DNA from 4 places in the Paenibacillus sp. RC21 genome. Region 1 is predicted to be linked to each of the others. Evidence: riboswitches for the same ligand, from Rfam matches in the RefSeq annotation. Region 1 holds a riboswitch; each other region holds the start of a gene.
What was found. Region 1 has a riboswitch for cobalamin ahead of ABIA61_RS16030 (ABC transporter substrate-binding protein). Riboswitches for the same ligand answer to the same signal wherever they lie in the genome.

Region 1 (3,738 bases):
CGGGTACCGTGGTCGCTTATGCGATGGGGATGGTACATTTTGCTCCAGTGGCGCAAGCGTCTTGGGTGAGTGTTGCACAGCCGTTTTATTTTGGTAAGCCTGAGTTTAGCATTATGGCAGTATGTACAATGATTATCGTTAATATTGTCAGCATGGTCGAGTCTACGGGCGTTTATTTGGCAGTGGGCAAGGCGATTGACCAGAAGGTAGAGCAGAAGCAAATCGTCAATGGGCTGCGCTCTGAGGGACTTGCGATTATGCTCGGGGGTATTTTCAATGCGTTTCCTTACACGGCATTCTCGCAAAATGTAGGTCTGATCTCATTAACACGTGTCAAGTCGCGGAACGTTATTTTTGCTGCGGGTGGTATTATGGTTGTTCTTGGTCTGTTGCCCAAACTGGCTGCCTTAACGACAGTGATTCCTAATGCTGTGCTGGGAGGGGCGATGATCGTCATGTTCGGTTCGGTTGCTGCGTCGGGCATGTCTATTTTGTCAGAAGTGGACTTGCGGAAGGAAAGCAATCTGCTGATAGCGGCATGTAGCATTGCGGTGGGCCTCGGCTCTGCCGTGCTGCCCCAAGTGTTTGACCAACTGCCGAGCTTTGCCAAAATGCTGCTGCAAAACGGCATCGTATCCGGCTCGATTACGGCGATTGTCTTGAATATCGTTTTAACGAAAAAACAGGGCGAGTCAGTCGAAGGCGGGACGGTGGCGGAGGTTCCGCAGAAGGTTTGATAATTAGGATTAGATAAAGACCGCCGGAGAGAGGACGTAAGCCTCTTTTTCCGGCTTTTTGGCATAGAGTTATTGATAAAACCCTCTTCCTGTATGAAGATCGGGGTTTGAGATTCTATTAGAAGAATTTGCTAGAGTGGTAGGCGAGGTCATGGTATAATCTACCTTATGGATTTTGAATAGTGGTGGATGTTTTCAGACCACGGCGCAGCTTCCCGAAAGGGGGTGAAGCCGATGGTCAACCTTGTGTCGTGCTACGATGTGTTGCGTTGGATGGTTACGTTACTAAGCCTGGTGTTTAGTATTCGTAAACTTTATCGCTGGCTACGTCGGAAATTTCGGAACAAGCGAAAACCCACCGCTTAATTAGGTTAGGCGCCTAACGGTGGGTTTAGCTAAGCATTTAGCGCGCCGTGGTGATCCACAGCCTTTCAAGTCCTAAGAGTCTTTGCCGTTGGTAGCGGCGAAGACTCTTTTTAGTATACGGACACGGTGGTTATCTCTATACCTAATTTTATCACGTCCATTGCGTACACGCAACGCAAAGCCACAGCCTTGTTTCTCGCTGTATCATTAAAATTTAAATTATTATGCGACATTTGTTGACAAGCCTGTAACAACAAAATAAGATAGTCCTAATTCGTAATATAGAGGAATAAAGGAAGAAAACAGGTGTGAACCGGACTTTCCACCTACAGGGTTTCGCTGAAATCATGTAGATGGCTGTTGTGCGTGTTCACTTAAAAGGGAAGTTCGGTAGATTCCGACACGGACCCGCCACTGTATACAGGCATCAGCAGGGAATTGCTGTAGCTTTCGGAACAGCCACTGGAACTGTGAAGAACCGGGAAGGCCTGAGAGATAAGCCTGAAGTCAGGAGACCTGCCTGTTTTAACATCACTGTCAGACCCACGGGATGCTGGGGAGGTGGTTAGGCGTGCTGCATACGGGAATGTCTGAAACCGATCCGATCCCCCTTGTTTTTAGAGGGTGAAGAGGGTGAGCTTAGGCATTTTATAATGAAAGCATTTCTGACTGCTGATTAAGCGGTCGGGGATGCTTTTTTCGCGTTAGGTATGTATGAGATTACAAGATGAGGGGAGTCAATAGAATGATAAGCAATCGTAAAAAGCGTTCATGGTTTATATGTACAGGGGTGATGCTACTGCTGGCAGTTATGGCTCTTTCGGGATGCTCGACAACTAATAAGACGGCGGATAGCCCCAGCAAGGGCGAGAACACATCCACACAACAGGCTACAGCAGATAAGAAACTGGTGATGGCGTATACGTGGAAACCGTCGGGCGTTGACCCGCACGGAGACAATAGCTGGGATGTCATGCGGTCCGGCGCAGGTGAGACACTTGTCCGTTTGAATGAAAAGCTGGAACCAGTGGCTTGGCTGGCCAAGGAATGGAAGCAGGACAGTCCCACAGTTTGGACGTTCAGCTTGCAGGATAAGGTCACTTTTCATGACGGAAAGAGTATGGACGCGGAAAGTGTGAAGGCTTCCCTGCTGCGCTCCATCGAGAAAAGCCATTTGGCAAAGGATTTGCTAGACGTAAAGTCGATTGATGTAACTGGGCCGCTGTCGTTGAAAATCACGACAAACCAGCCCAATTCAGCGCTGGTGTCCAATCTGGCTGATCCATCGACGATTGTGCTGGATGTAGCGTCTATGAAGGATGAGCAGAGCTACCCTGCGATGACAGGTGCTTTTAAAATTAAAGCGTTCAACAAGGATCAGTCATTGGTCGTAGAGCGTTATGACGAATATTGGGGCGAGAAGGCACGGCTGGCTGAAGCAACGATGAAGTTCATTACGGACGGCAATTCACGCCTGTTGGCGCTGCAATCTGGCGAAGTAGATGTAGCGACTGATATTCCGGTGGATAACGCGGAGGTATTAAAAAAGAACGATAAGCTGCAAGTGCTGTCGGCTCCCTCTTTGCGCACTCATATGATCGTGTATAACATGGAGTCGCCTGTGTTCAAGGATGCCGCGAACCGCAAAGTAGTGGACAGCCTGATACCACGTGCATCCATTGTGAGTGCGATCATGAGAGGCTATGGTACGGAGGCAAGCAGCCCATTCCCGAGCATTCTCTTCTTCGGCAAGGTGGAACGTAAAGCGCTGGACGGAACGGCGGAGCAGTTGTTGACGAAGGATGGTTGGCAAAAGGATGCCCAAGGTACATGGACCAAGCAAGGCAAGCCGTTCGAGGTTACGTTGCTGACCTTCCCTCAGCGTCCAGAGCTTTCGGTCATGGCTGAGGTGATTCAGAGCCAACTGCTGAAAGAGGGCATCCAGGTGAAGATCCGCAAGGTGGAAAATATCGACGAGGCGCTAACCAAAAACGATTGGGATTTTGCCATGTACAGTATGCTGACTGCCCATACGGGGGAGCCGCAATATTTTATGGACATGTTTTATTCCTCTAAAAGCGAGGCCAATGTAAGCCGTTATGGTTCCAAACCGCTGGAGAACCTTCTTGGCAGCTTGAAGCTGGCGAAGGATACAGCACAGCGTAATGCCGTGACATTGCAAGCGCTGGATATCATTAATACCGATTTGCCGCAGTCGTTTATTGTTCACCCTGATAATGTATTTGGGGTGAAAAAAGGGGTTGAGGGCTTTACACCGCATCCGATTGAATATTACTACATTACGGCGCAATCCGATATTGCGGAATAACGGGCTGCGTACCCTATGATTCGTTTTATTCTGGAACGTGTGGCGCAGCTTGTCATCATTGTGTTCGTTGTATCCACGCTGACGTTTGTGCTGATGAGGCTGGCTCCCGGCGACCCTGCTACCATTCTGCTCACTGCGCATAATGTGCCTGCCTCTGAGGAGGCGTTGACGGCGCTGCGGAAGGAGCTGGGCTTGAGCGAGTCGCTTCATATTCAGTATGTAAACTGGCTGCGGGATGTGTTCACAGGGCACTGGGGCACCTCCTATGTATCCAAGGAGTCGGTGCTAACCGAGCTGTGGAACAGA
Region 2 (3,738 bases), 290 kb from region 1:
TACGGGAGTTTTTCCCACAGCATACGGGTAATTTTGAAAAAGTCGCTATTCGCATCCGGATCGCTGCTTCCGCGTCCCAGCACCAGCACAGCCGTTTCTTCATCCGTCACCTCGGCAGAAGCCTCCACAGCGCTATCCATACCGGCTGGAACCGCAACCGGACGTGCCTCTTTCAAGCGACTTTGCAGAATACTGACAATTTTTTCGTGAACGCCAATCGGACGTCCATATACAAATTCCACCTGAGGATATTTAGCCTTCGCACGATCAATCGCCATCGGAATATCAATTTTGGCATGTCCCGCCGCGAACAGAATAATCGGAACAAGCACGACTCGCGTCGCCCCTTGTTCCACACATGCCTGCACACCCTCAGCAATGCTGGGCCGTGTCAACTCCAAAAAACAGGTTTCCACACACATATCCGGCACACGATCTGCCACCGCCTGTGCAAACTCCAGCAGCTCCCGGTTCCCCTCCGGGTCCCGACTTCCATGTCCAACCAACAATATTGCATTCACTGCTGTATTTTCCTCCTCATCAAAATAGGGATGACCTGCAAGACGCCCTATTTTATCTATATGCTTACATCCATAAAAACAGGCTTTCTAGCCCATTAATCACCACAAACGGCATTCACTTCCACTATTGCAGGCGCATCTTCATGCCGAAAACCCGCTACCACGCCCACACGCTTGAAAAATTTATGAAAACGCTCGTTCGGATGCCCTTTTTCCTTATATTCAGCGATGACGTTCTCAACGATATCCGTAATCTGATCCCCCGGAATGCCCTCTGCCACAGGTTGAGCGGCATGAGCGTTGCGTCCGAATTTTTTGCCGCCGAGGAACAGATCGTATCCTCCCTTGCGGTACACAATCCCGATATCCTCCAGCACCGCTCCATAGCAGGCCATACCGCAGCCGTTCAAAGCAATGCTCGTTTCCTTGGGTGCCTGCAATCCGCCCAGTACAACCTGTAGATGCTCTGCCACAGGCACAGCGTCATCCTTCTCCATATTGCAGAAGTCGCACGCCTTCACCTTAAACACATCGCCAATCGGCATCACGATGAATCGTTCATCCCGCAGCCGCCCTACCAGCTCCTCCGGGTCCGCGCACGGCACGCGCAGCACGATCTGGTGATCCGGCGTGTACTCCAGCTCGCCTTCATCACCCGCTACCTCGGCGAGCAGCGCCATCTGGCGAGCGGTGAACTTCTTGTTTCCCACGCCGGGGGAAACGCCCACCTCAAACAGCGCAGGCTTGCCAAAGCTGCCTGTCGCTGTCCCGGCCGTAGCCACCGCTCCGGCCACGGCTGCCGTTCCAGCGACGCTCACGGCGGGCGCTTGCCCGTTCCAGCGTGCGCTCGCTTCGCCCGGCAGCTTACCGCCCGCAGCGAGGCGGCTCAGCGCCTCCGCTGCCAGCGATGCCGGGACCGCCCCGGCTTGCGCCGCAGGCGCGGCCTGCACGGCAGCCACCGCTTGCGGGCGTGCCTGCGTGGCAACCGCCGCAGCAGCACCGCTCGCGGAAGGCGCGGGCGCGGTCCCGCCAGCACCCGCGGGGGCTGGCACTGCGGGTGCTGCGCCCGCCTGCGACGCATTCAACGCGCGATCCTCTTGCGCGCCCAGCGACCACGGCTCCGCTTCCGTGCGGAGCCGCTGATGCGGCTTCAGCGCCTGCTCGGACGCATCCAGCGTATACTTGCGCTGATACCCGCGCGGCGTCACGATCAGGCCGTCATACACCATTGTCGAGGAATTGCCGATAATGACGGTCGTCAGCATACCGATATCATGGTTCAGCATGTCCTCCAGCGTCGTCACTACGACTTGCTGACGGTCACGGTAAGCACTCTTGACCAACCCGACCGGAGTCTGCGGATCACGGTAGCGCAACAAAATGGACTGCGTCTCAACTATCTGGCGTGTACGCCGACCACTGCGCGGATTGTACAGTGCAATGACAAAATCTGCCGAAGCTGCCGCTTCTACACGTTTCACAATCGTTTCCCAAGGGGTCAAATGGTCACTCAGACTGATCGTGCATGCATCATGCATGACGGGCGCACCCAACAGCGAAGCACAGGACTGAATCGCCGATATTCCCGGCACGACTTCTACCTCAACCCCGTCCTCACGACGCCACCCCTTTTGCATCAGCACTTCGTACACTAACCCGGCCATGCCATATACGCCTGCGTCTCCACTGGAAATGACGGCTACCTTCTTGCCCATCTCCGCCTGTCGAACCGCCTCCTGCGCACGGCTCACTTCCTCTGTCATCCCTGTGCGCACAATCTCCTGTCCGTTCAACAACGGACGGATCAGATCCACATAGGTGTTGTAGCCGATAATGACCTCACTCTCGGCCAGCGCATCCAGCGCCCGTTTGGTGATATGTTCCATATCCCCCGGTCCGAATCCAATCACGAGCAATTTTCCTAATTGGCTCATCGTTATCCTCCTTCTTAAATCTAGGCTATGTTTTCCACACTTCTATCTATTTCACTTGTATATGGACATCCTGTAACTCAAAAAAACCCATCCTGCCCGGATGGGTTTCCTATGTACGCATCGTATCATCAGACGGACACAGCATAAGAAGACACTTCTTGTCTTCCGCCATCGTGTCGTTGCTTTCCATCTGCCTGTTCACGCTTGAAACGCTTCTGCACGTTCAGCTCCACGCAAACCTGTAAGCAACATGGAAAAAGCAGCGTGCGCCTGATTTCCTGATTTCGTACACCCATCCTCTCCGCGAAGGTTAACGGTGCATACAGATCAAGGTAGGTCTCCTGGCTCGGCATCAACAGATTTTTTCGTCTTCCCCGTTTTCTTACGAGTGACGTCTGAAAAAATCCTCTTCCTTACAGTGGCGGGACCGCTCGGGACTTGCACCCGATTCCCTGTTACCCTTCGTTCCATCGCAAAGGCACCTTGTCTGTCCGCTATTTGATTATGGGTCTTATCATAACCTTGGCTCAATCAGTTGCGCAAGCATGAAAAACGCTTTATTTCAAGTTCTCTGCCTTATTTTTTAACATATGCAACAATTCGTCCGGGTCCGCAGAGATACTCAGCAGCGTTGGGTGGTCAACTCCGGTAAATCCCTCGCGCACACTATGACGCACCATTTCCGCCAACGGGTCAAAATATCCGTTCACATTCAGCAGCCCGATGGGCTTGCGATGAATGCCGATTTGCGCCCAGCACAGCACCTCGAATAGCTCCTCAAATGTTCCCAATCCGCCCGGAAGGGCAATGAATGCGTCAGCCTTTTCGCTCATCACCGCTTTGCGTTCATGCATGCTCGCCACCTCAATAAATTCGGTAACTCCCCGGTGAATAATCTCTGCATCGAATAACAGGGTCGGCATAATCCCGGTGACCTGACCGCCCCCTGCCAGCATCGCATCCGCGACCTCGCCCATCAGCCCCTTGCTGGAGCCTCCATAGATCAGACGAACATGATGCCGGGCCATAGCCTCTCCAAGCTTGCCTGCCTCCTGAAGATATACCGATGAATGTCCGGGTCTGGACCCGGCAAATACACAAATGGAATTCATAACGTCTCAGCTCCTGTTCTGGTATCCCGCATCGAGGCTTTTTCATTATATTAAATAAATATTTTCGCTATAACAAAAACTTCTGTCGATGCATTTCCAACAAAAAAAGATAAAGACCCTGTAGGCCCTTATCTTCATTTTACCCTTTATCGCAAGGATATGGGTTAGTTT
Region 3 (3,738 bases), 250 kb from region 1:
GCACTGTATGGCAAGCACCACGGAGAGGATGACGCTGTATACCGTGAAGCACAGCGAATCATAGCTTCTATGCGTGTCTACTGCGACCGTATGAGTGAATTGCATGATCTTAACATTACACTATTCGCTACGCCTGCCGAGGGTCTATCCGGCAAGTTCACGTTGCTGGATCAGCGTGATTTTGGAATTATTCCCGAGGTAAATGATCGAGAATACTACACGAACTCTTTCCACATTCCTGTGTATTACACGCTCCCGGCTGCCCGTAAAATCAGCCTCGAAGCCCCATTTCATAATCTGTGCAACGCTGGTGCGATTTCGTACATCGAGTTGGATGGTAATGCGCGGAATAACCCGGAGGCGTTTCTTAAAATTGTACAATACGCGCTCCATCAGAACATTGGGTACTTCTCCATCAATCATCCGGTAGACCGCTGCACGGAATGCGGCTACGAGGGCATTATCGGGACAAGCTGTCCCGAATGCGGTGCTGATGAAGAACATACGCATTTTCAGCGCTTGCGCCGGGTAACCGGATATCTGACAGGTGATTATACCGTTCGCTTCAACGCCGCGAAGCAGGCTGAGGTGCGTGACCGGGTGAAGCATCGGTGAATTTGTGCGGCTACATTCCGGAATCTCTGAACGAAGGGCATGGCCTGCGTACCGTCGTATTCATTAGCGGTTGCCGCCATGCCTGCCCCGGCTGCTTCAATCCCTCGTCATGGAGCTTCCGCGCAGGTGAACCGTTCACACTGGAGCGACAGCAGGAAGTCATCCGTGACATCGCAGATAATCCACTGCTGGACGGGTTAACCCTTTGCGGCGGAGACCCTTTTTTCTCGGCATCGGAATGCACGCAGTTTGTGCGCGACTTCCGCGCTGCCTGCCCTGACCGAACCGTGTGGGCCTATACGGGCTTTGACTATGAGGAGCTGCTTACGGATCAGGCCCGCCGGGAGCTGGCGCTGCTGTGCGATGTGATTGTGGACGGTCCTTTTGTAGAACAGCAAAAGGATCTGACCCTTCCCTTCCGGGGCAGCCGCAATCAACGACTGGTGGATGTGAAGGCCAGCATTCAGGCAGGATCTATAGTTACATTAGCCTAAGGCGATGTTATACTCGCATGAGATACTACACCCTAAGACAAATCCTTTCCTTATGGAGAGGGCTTGTCTTTTTTTGCATGTAGTTCATTTTAGATTTAAACAGAGTTTATATTGCGTATCCTGCAAGTTTCACTTATGATGGTGAACAAGTATACGAGTGCATAATTATTCGTCATACCATAATCGCATAGCTTGGAGATAGGTGTCTGTTCTATTCAGTACAGGCTTAAAAGGGAAGCTGGTGCAAGTCCGGCGCGGTCCCGCCACTGTAAACGGGGAATTTTCAGCTGTTGATACACCCACTGGTCCACAGACCGGGAAGGAGCGCTGAAAGTCATGATCCGTAAGTCAGGAGACCTGCCTATTTCAACAACATCGCAAGTACCTACGGGAGATAGGGAGGTGTTAAGAGCAGTCGCCGAATTTTCATTTTTTAAATAACGGAGGCATTCTTTCCCCTACTCATTTTTAACCCCGGGGAGGAATGTCTTTTTTTGTACGCAAAAATAAACTGGCTACCAGCCTGGGAGGAAAAGTACATGTCATTTACCGAATTGCCTGAGTTGTCCGGCTTGATCAGCAGTAACCTGGGATATCCGCGTATCGGAGGAAACCGGGAATGGAAGAAAGCACTGGAACGCTTCTGGAACGGCAGCATGGATGAAAGCGAATTGCATACCGAGATGAAACGATTGCGATTGGAGCATCTGAGCAAGCAGCGCGACAAGGGAATCGATCGAATTCCGGTCGGAGACTTTTCCTATTACGATCACATGCTTGATACATCCGTGATGTTCGGTCTGGTGCCGGAACGGTTCAACTACCGTCCCGATGGGCCTGTTCCTCTGTCCGTCTATTTCGGGATAGCCCGTGGACAAAAGGGTGCCACCGCCAGTGAAATGACCAAATGGCTGAATACCAATTACCACTACATCGTACCGGAATTGGCAAATGCAACTCCGGTGTTCACCGAGAATAAGCCGTTGCAGGCTTATCGTGAAGCGAAACAGGAACTAGGAATTGAAGGTAAACCCGTCATTATCGGTCCTTATTCGTTCGTTGCTCTGTCCAAAGGCTATGACCGTAAGGATTTGGCCGCGATCATACGAAGCTTCCTGCCACTGTACGCCCGCGTCCTGTCTGAGCTGGCTGCGGAAGGCGTTCAGTGGGTGCAGGTAGATGAGCCTGTCTTGACCACCTCATTCCCGACAGAGGATTTGGACATTATTCAGGAGGCCTATGAGGCTCTGGCCCAAGCTGCTCCATCCTTAAATATCGTGCTGCAAACCTACTTTGGCAGTCTGGATCATTATGAGCGCCTGTCCACGCTCCCGGTACAGGGAATAGGTCTTGATTTTGTGCACGATGATGGCGAAAACCTGGAACATGTGCTACGACATGGCTTCCCCGCAGGGAAAACGCTGGCCGCTGGTGTTATTGACGGGCGCAATATATGGCGCTCCGATCTGAACACCGTAGCTGCGCTGCTTGGACAACTGGCAGAGCAAACCACCGCTGCACAGCTCATCGTGCAGCCATCATGCAGTCTGCTGCATGTGCCAGTCAGTCTGGAAGCAGAGCACAAGCTGGACCGAGAGCTGGTGCAAGCGCTGGCCTTTGCCGATGAAAAGCTGGAAGAAATCGCAGCTTTGACCGCTGCGCTTGGCAAACGCGAACCCTCGGCAATTGCCAAGCTTGAGCAGAGTGCGGACGTGGTAGCCCGCTTCAACAGCTCGGCGGCACGAGTACAGACCGCTACCGATATGGCGGATCTACTGGCGAAAGAGCCGCAGTCACGCAGCGTTCCCTTCGCTGAGCGTCGTGTGATCCAGCAGGACAAGCTGAATCTGCCTCCACTGCCTACGACGACGATTGGCAGCTTCCCGCAAACCGCAGAGGTTCGCAAAGCCCGTCTGCACTATCGCAAAGGGGAATGGTCTGCCGAGCAGTATCGGACGTTCATTCAGCAGCAAATCAAGGAATGGATTGATATCCAGGAGGACATTGGCATTGATGTGCTCGTACACGGGGAATTTGAGCGGACAGACATGGTTGAATTTTTTGGCGAAAAGCTGAAAGGCTTTGCCTTTACACAAAACGGGTGGGTGCAGTCCTACGGCTCCCGGTGTGTTAAACCGCCGATTATATACGGAGACGTGTCGTTCGATCAACCCATGACCGTGGAAGAAACGGCCTTCGCCCAATCGTTGACCTCCAAGCCAGTCAAAGGAATGCTGACAGGTCCGGTAACGATTTTGAACTGGTCCTTCGAACGTAATGATATTCCTCGCAGTCAGGTTGCTTTACAGTTAGCACTGGCCCTGCGTGCAGAGGTAGAAGCACTGGAAAAAGCGGGGATTGGCATGATTCAGGTCGATGAACCCGCGATCCGTGAAGGGCTTCCACTGAAAAAAGAACAGCAGCAAGCCTATCTGGCGTGGGCGGTTCAAGCCTTTCTTGTTACAACAGCAACCGTTGAACCCGCCACCCAAATCCATACGCATATGTGCTATTCCGAATTTCAGGATATGATCCAATCCATCTCCGATATGGATGCCGACGTCATTTCTATTGAAACCTCGCGTAGCCACGGAGAACTGATTGTCAGCTTTGAGGATCAGGTGTATGA
Region 4 (3,738 bases), on a different contig from region 1:
AGAATGCCTGTATACGACCAGCCGCGCAGACTGAGGCTTCCCATTGTCCAGTACAATATTTCATTGACCGTCTCCCTGGACATGGCTGTCAGAAAGGAAACGACCGCACCCAGAAAAGATTGCATCACCACGCCCGATAAAATGAGACTTTGCGTCGGAATTTTGCCGCCTTCCCTCGCCAGCGTCAGCACCATCCACAACGTCAGCATTCCGGTCGTAAACGCCACCAGCGGCAGTGTCCATACGCCTACAAATGAAAATTGAAGCCCCCAATAAATCAGTACCGCTGCCCCTACCGAAGCCCCCGAGGATACCCCCAACGTGTAAGGATCAGCCAGCGGATTGCGCAGCACACCCTGAAATCCGGCTCCCGCCAGCGCAAGCGCTGCGCCTACCAGCATACCCAGTAACACACGCGGCAGTCTGACCTTCAAAATAATCTGCTCTGTGGATGTATTCCAATCCGGTGTAACCGTCTCACCTAACCACGGCAGATGGTTGACCAGAATACCCGTGATTTGGCTGACGGGAAGCTTGGCTGAACCGATGCCGAGACAGAGCAGCAGCGTCAGCAGCAATAAAGCAAGACCTGCCCCTCCAAAGCCAATCAGTCTACGATTCATTTGAAAATTTCAGGATACACGCCCTTGGCCACTTCCTTGAGACCTTCCGTTACACGCGGACCCGGCCGACTGATCAGATTATCATCCACGGCAAACACCCGGTTGAGACGAACAGCCGATATTTGATCCCATCCACTACGGGCTTTGATGATATCGCCCAGTGTCTGGCCTGTTTTGTCGTCCTTGACATTTTTGCTGTATAAAATGACGTCCGGATTGGCCGCAATAATATTTTCCTCACTGATCTGATACCAGCCCTTTTGTGTTGCAGCCACATTTTCGCCGCCCGCCAAAGAAATCAGCTCGTCCATAAACTCGCCCTTGCCGACCGTCCAGCCGGGTGAAAATTCGACGTAGACTCTCAGCTTTTGCCCTTTACCGATATTTTTAACACCGTTTTTCACTTCCGCTACATCGGCTCTCATCTTGTCGGTTACCGCTCTCGCTTCTTTCTGATGATCGGTAATTTTCCCATATAGTTCGATATTAGCCATGACATCTTCAACCGTTTTCGGCTCGGTTTTAAAAATCATAATTCCCATGTCACGCAGCTTGGTTGTCGCCTGCTCACTGAGTGATATCCCTGCAAAAACGACTTCCGGATTCGCAGCAATGATCGCCTCTTCATTCGGCTTCATAATACCGCCCACTTTGGGCTTCTTTGTAGCCGCTTCCGGGTAATCCGAATAGTCCGATACACCGACAATTTCCTTATCCAGTCCGATGGCGAACAGCGCCTCGGTTTCAGCCGGGGAGACGGAAACGATTTTGTCCGGCGCTTTTTTGAACGTAAACTCCTGCCCGGTCGCATCCTTAATGGTCAGCGGGTAGACCGTTTTGCCCGGAGGCTCCTGAGCGGTTGCCGTCTGCCCCGGTTGCTGTGAAGCTTGATCCCCTTTATTTTCAGCGTTCTTTCCGTTAGCTCCACATGCACTCAGCACAACCGCCAAGACCAGAGCCAATAAGCCTGTAGTCCAGACCTTTATTTTATTCCCTGCCATAATTTACACCCCTCCATATAAATTCTTTTAAGAGCGTCACTTGAACATCATCCGATATCTGCTAAATCCAGCCTTCTTTTCCTTTCAAAAAACCCCTGCATCCTCAGATAAGGACACAGGGGTCACGTTAGCGCAGATCGTACGCAGGCGGCAGTTTCTTCCGCATGGACAGTCACTGCGAACACGTCATCCTTTCCTCGAAGGACTATGGTGACAGGCGGACGGGCAGGTATCCTGACTTACAGAAACATGCGACAGCCTGTTGCTCCTTCATATGCTTTATGGCACATAAAGCAGAGCGGGCTGGCATTTTTCCATTTACAGTGGCGGGACCGCGCCGGATTCAAACCGGCTTCCCTTTTAACAGCGCACCGGAAAGAACCCGAGGGTTTCATCCCGCTGCACCGACCTCGTCTGCTGGATATTTGATGTAGTGTTGGTCAAGCCGTTCTTTTACTTGATGATTATAGGTTAAAAAAGACTGGCTTACAACCCAAACCGCCTGTTTACCTGCCCTATGTCTGTGATCATGAGAAGTATAGCGTAGTCAGTTCATCCAGGTTATTCGGGAGTAGCAAATGCGGAGCCAGAGCTATAAACATCATGCCTGCTCCACCAGCCATCCGGTGAACTTATGCCCTGTAGCCAAATCTGGATGTGATTCTGTAGAACGGGTGGCGGTTAAATCTGCAAATGGCTTTTGTGCCAAACTCAACCGAATCGTAATTGCCGCTCCCGGCTTCGGATTCAGGCTCCAAAAATCATGACCCGGTACCAGCATACAAGCCAACTGACGAATCACTCCACCATGCGTGACGACCAGAACAGAAGGTGGAGCATCAGACAAACCTGTTTTCTGAATCTCCATCATTTTACGCCACTCATACAAAGAGTATAGAAATTCACCCAGGCGGTTCACAAAGTCTTTCCAGGACTCTCCACCCGGCGGCGTAACCCGTTGCGGCTCATCAATCCACGCGCGGTACAACGCCACATCCTTGAGCATATCATACGTTTTTCCATCCCATTCCCCAAAATGAAGCTCTCTCAGACGTGGTTCCATGGTGGCAGACCAAGCAGACATATTATCTGGTTTCAGTTCCGATTCTGGCAAAATGATCTGCAAGGTCTGACGACAACGTATCAAGTCACTACAATAGATTCGGGCAAAGGAATGTCTCTGTAATTTTTCCCGCAAAGACTCTAATTCCTGCTCTGCTCCCGGTAGCAAGCCCAGATCGGAGTGCCCCAGGTATCGACGTTCCCTGTTCCATAAGGTTGTGCCGTGACGTACCAGCACAAGCTCCAAATCCCATTGCGGGTGTTCTGTAAAATAATGCTTCAAGGTCATGTCACTTCCTGCTCTATTGCCGGTGTTCGGTGCGTCACGCTTCATCACTGCGTCCACCCCAGTGCATAGCATCCGGCGGACACGAACAGACACAATCCCACGAACATACTGGACACGGCAAACATCAGCCGAATCGTATGTCGGATATCCTCCGGCTCCATCGGTCGCACCAGTTCTCCCATATATGCACGGAAAGAGCGCACGCCATGATATACATTATAGCCCCCGAGACGAATTCCCAACGCACCCGCAACTGCTGATTCTGGAAAGCCACTGTTCGGACTGGGATGCAGCCGCGCATCTCGCCTTACCATACGCCAGCTACGTCCAGCATCATGCCCATAAACCCACGCCGCTACTACCAGCATACCCGCTGTCAGGCGTGCCGGAATGTAATTAGCCACATCATCCAGACGTGCCGAGGCCCAGCCCAAATGCAGATACTTTTCATTTTTGTAGCCAACCATGGAATCGAGGGTATTCACAGCACGATAAGCCAGAGCTAATGGTGCTCCCCCGATCAGGGCATAAAAAAGCGGGGAAATAATTGCGTCCACGATGTTTTCAGCCACCGTTTCGACGGTACCGCGCGCAATCTCAGGCTCATCAAGCCGCTGCGTATCCCGCCCGACGATCATCCCCAGCTCCCGGCGTGCCGCAGACAGGTCACCTGCCTTCAATTCGCGATACACCGCCATTCCGGCGTCCTTTAGTCCTTTGGAAGCAATCGTGGTGGCGATCAGCACAATTTCCGCGCCGATAG

Region 2: it holds a riboswitch for cobalamin, as region 1 does, so the genes downstream of both, cobJ (precorrin-3B C(17)-methyltransferase) here and ABIA61_RS16030 (ABC transporter substrate-binding protein) in region 1, are expected to answer to the same signal.
Region 3: it holds a riboswitch for cobalamin, as region 1 does, so the genes downstream of both, metE (5-methyltetrahydropteroyltriglutamate--homocysteine S-methyltransferase) here and ABIA61_RS16030 (ABC transporter substrate-binding protein) in region 1, are expected to answer to the same signal.
Region 4: it holds a riboswitch for cobalamin, as region 1 does, so the genes downstream of both, ABIA61_RS12500 (ABC transporter substrate-binding protein) here and ABIA61_RS16030 (ABC transporter substrate-binding protein) in region 1, are expected to answer to the same signal.

What each region holds. Positions count from the first base shown of each region.
Region 1 is NZ_JBIYCS010000004.1:555,517-559,254, reverse strand. Features, by position in the region: gene ABIA61_RS16035 (nucleobase:cation symporter-2 family protein) at 1-737, shown strand, start outside; cobalamin riboswitch at 1,444-1,641, shown strand; gene ABIA61_RS16030 (ABC transporter substrate-binding protein) at 1,849-3,432, shown strand; gene nikB (nickel ABC transporter permease) at 3,448-3,738, shown strand, end outside.
Region 2 is NZ_JBIYCS010000004.1:269,829-273,566, forward strand. Features, by position in the region: gene ABIA61_RS14785 (sirohydrochlorin chelatase) at 1-521, opposite strand, end outside; gene cobJ (precorrin-3B C(17)-methyltransferase) at 617-2,455, opposite strand; cobalamin riboswitch at 2,770-2,955, opposite strand; gene ABIA61_RS14795 (LOG family protein) at 3,013-3,567, opposite strand.
Region 3 is NZ_JBIYCS010000004.1:300,746-304,483, forward strand. Features, by position in the region: gene ABIA61_RS14925 (anaerobic ribonucleoside triphosphate reductase) at 1-615, shown strand, start outside; gene nrdG (anaerobic ribonucleoside-triphosphate reductase activating protein) at 612-1,109, shown strand; cobalamin riboswitch at 1,293-1,488, shown strand; gene metE (5-methyltetrahydropteroyltriglutamate--homocysteine S-methyltransferase) at 1,649-3,738, shown strand, end outside.
Region 4 is NZ_JBIYCS010000003.1:586,048-589,785, reverse strand. Features, by position in the region: gene ABIA61_RS12505 (FecCD family ABC transporter permease) at 1-623, opposite strand, end outside; gene ABIA61_RS12500 (ABC transporter substrate-binding protein) at 620-1,624, opposite strand; cobalamin riboswitch at 1,832-2,025, opposite strand; gene ABIA61_RS12495 (histidine phosphatase family protein) at 2,226-2,975, opposite strand; gene cbiB (adenosylcobinamide-phosphate synthase CbiB) at 3,020-3,738, opposite strand, start outside.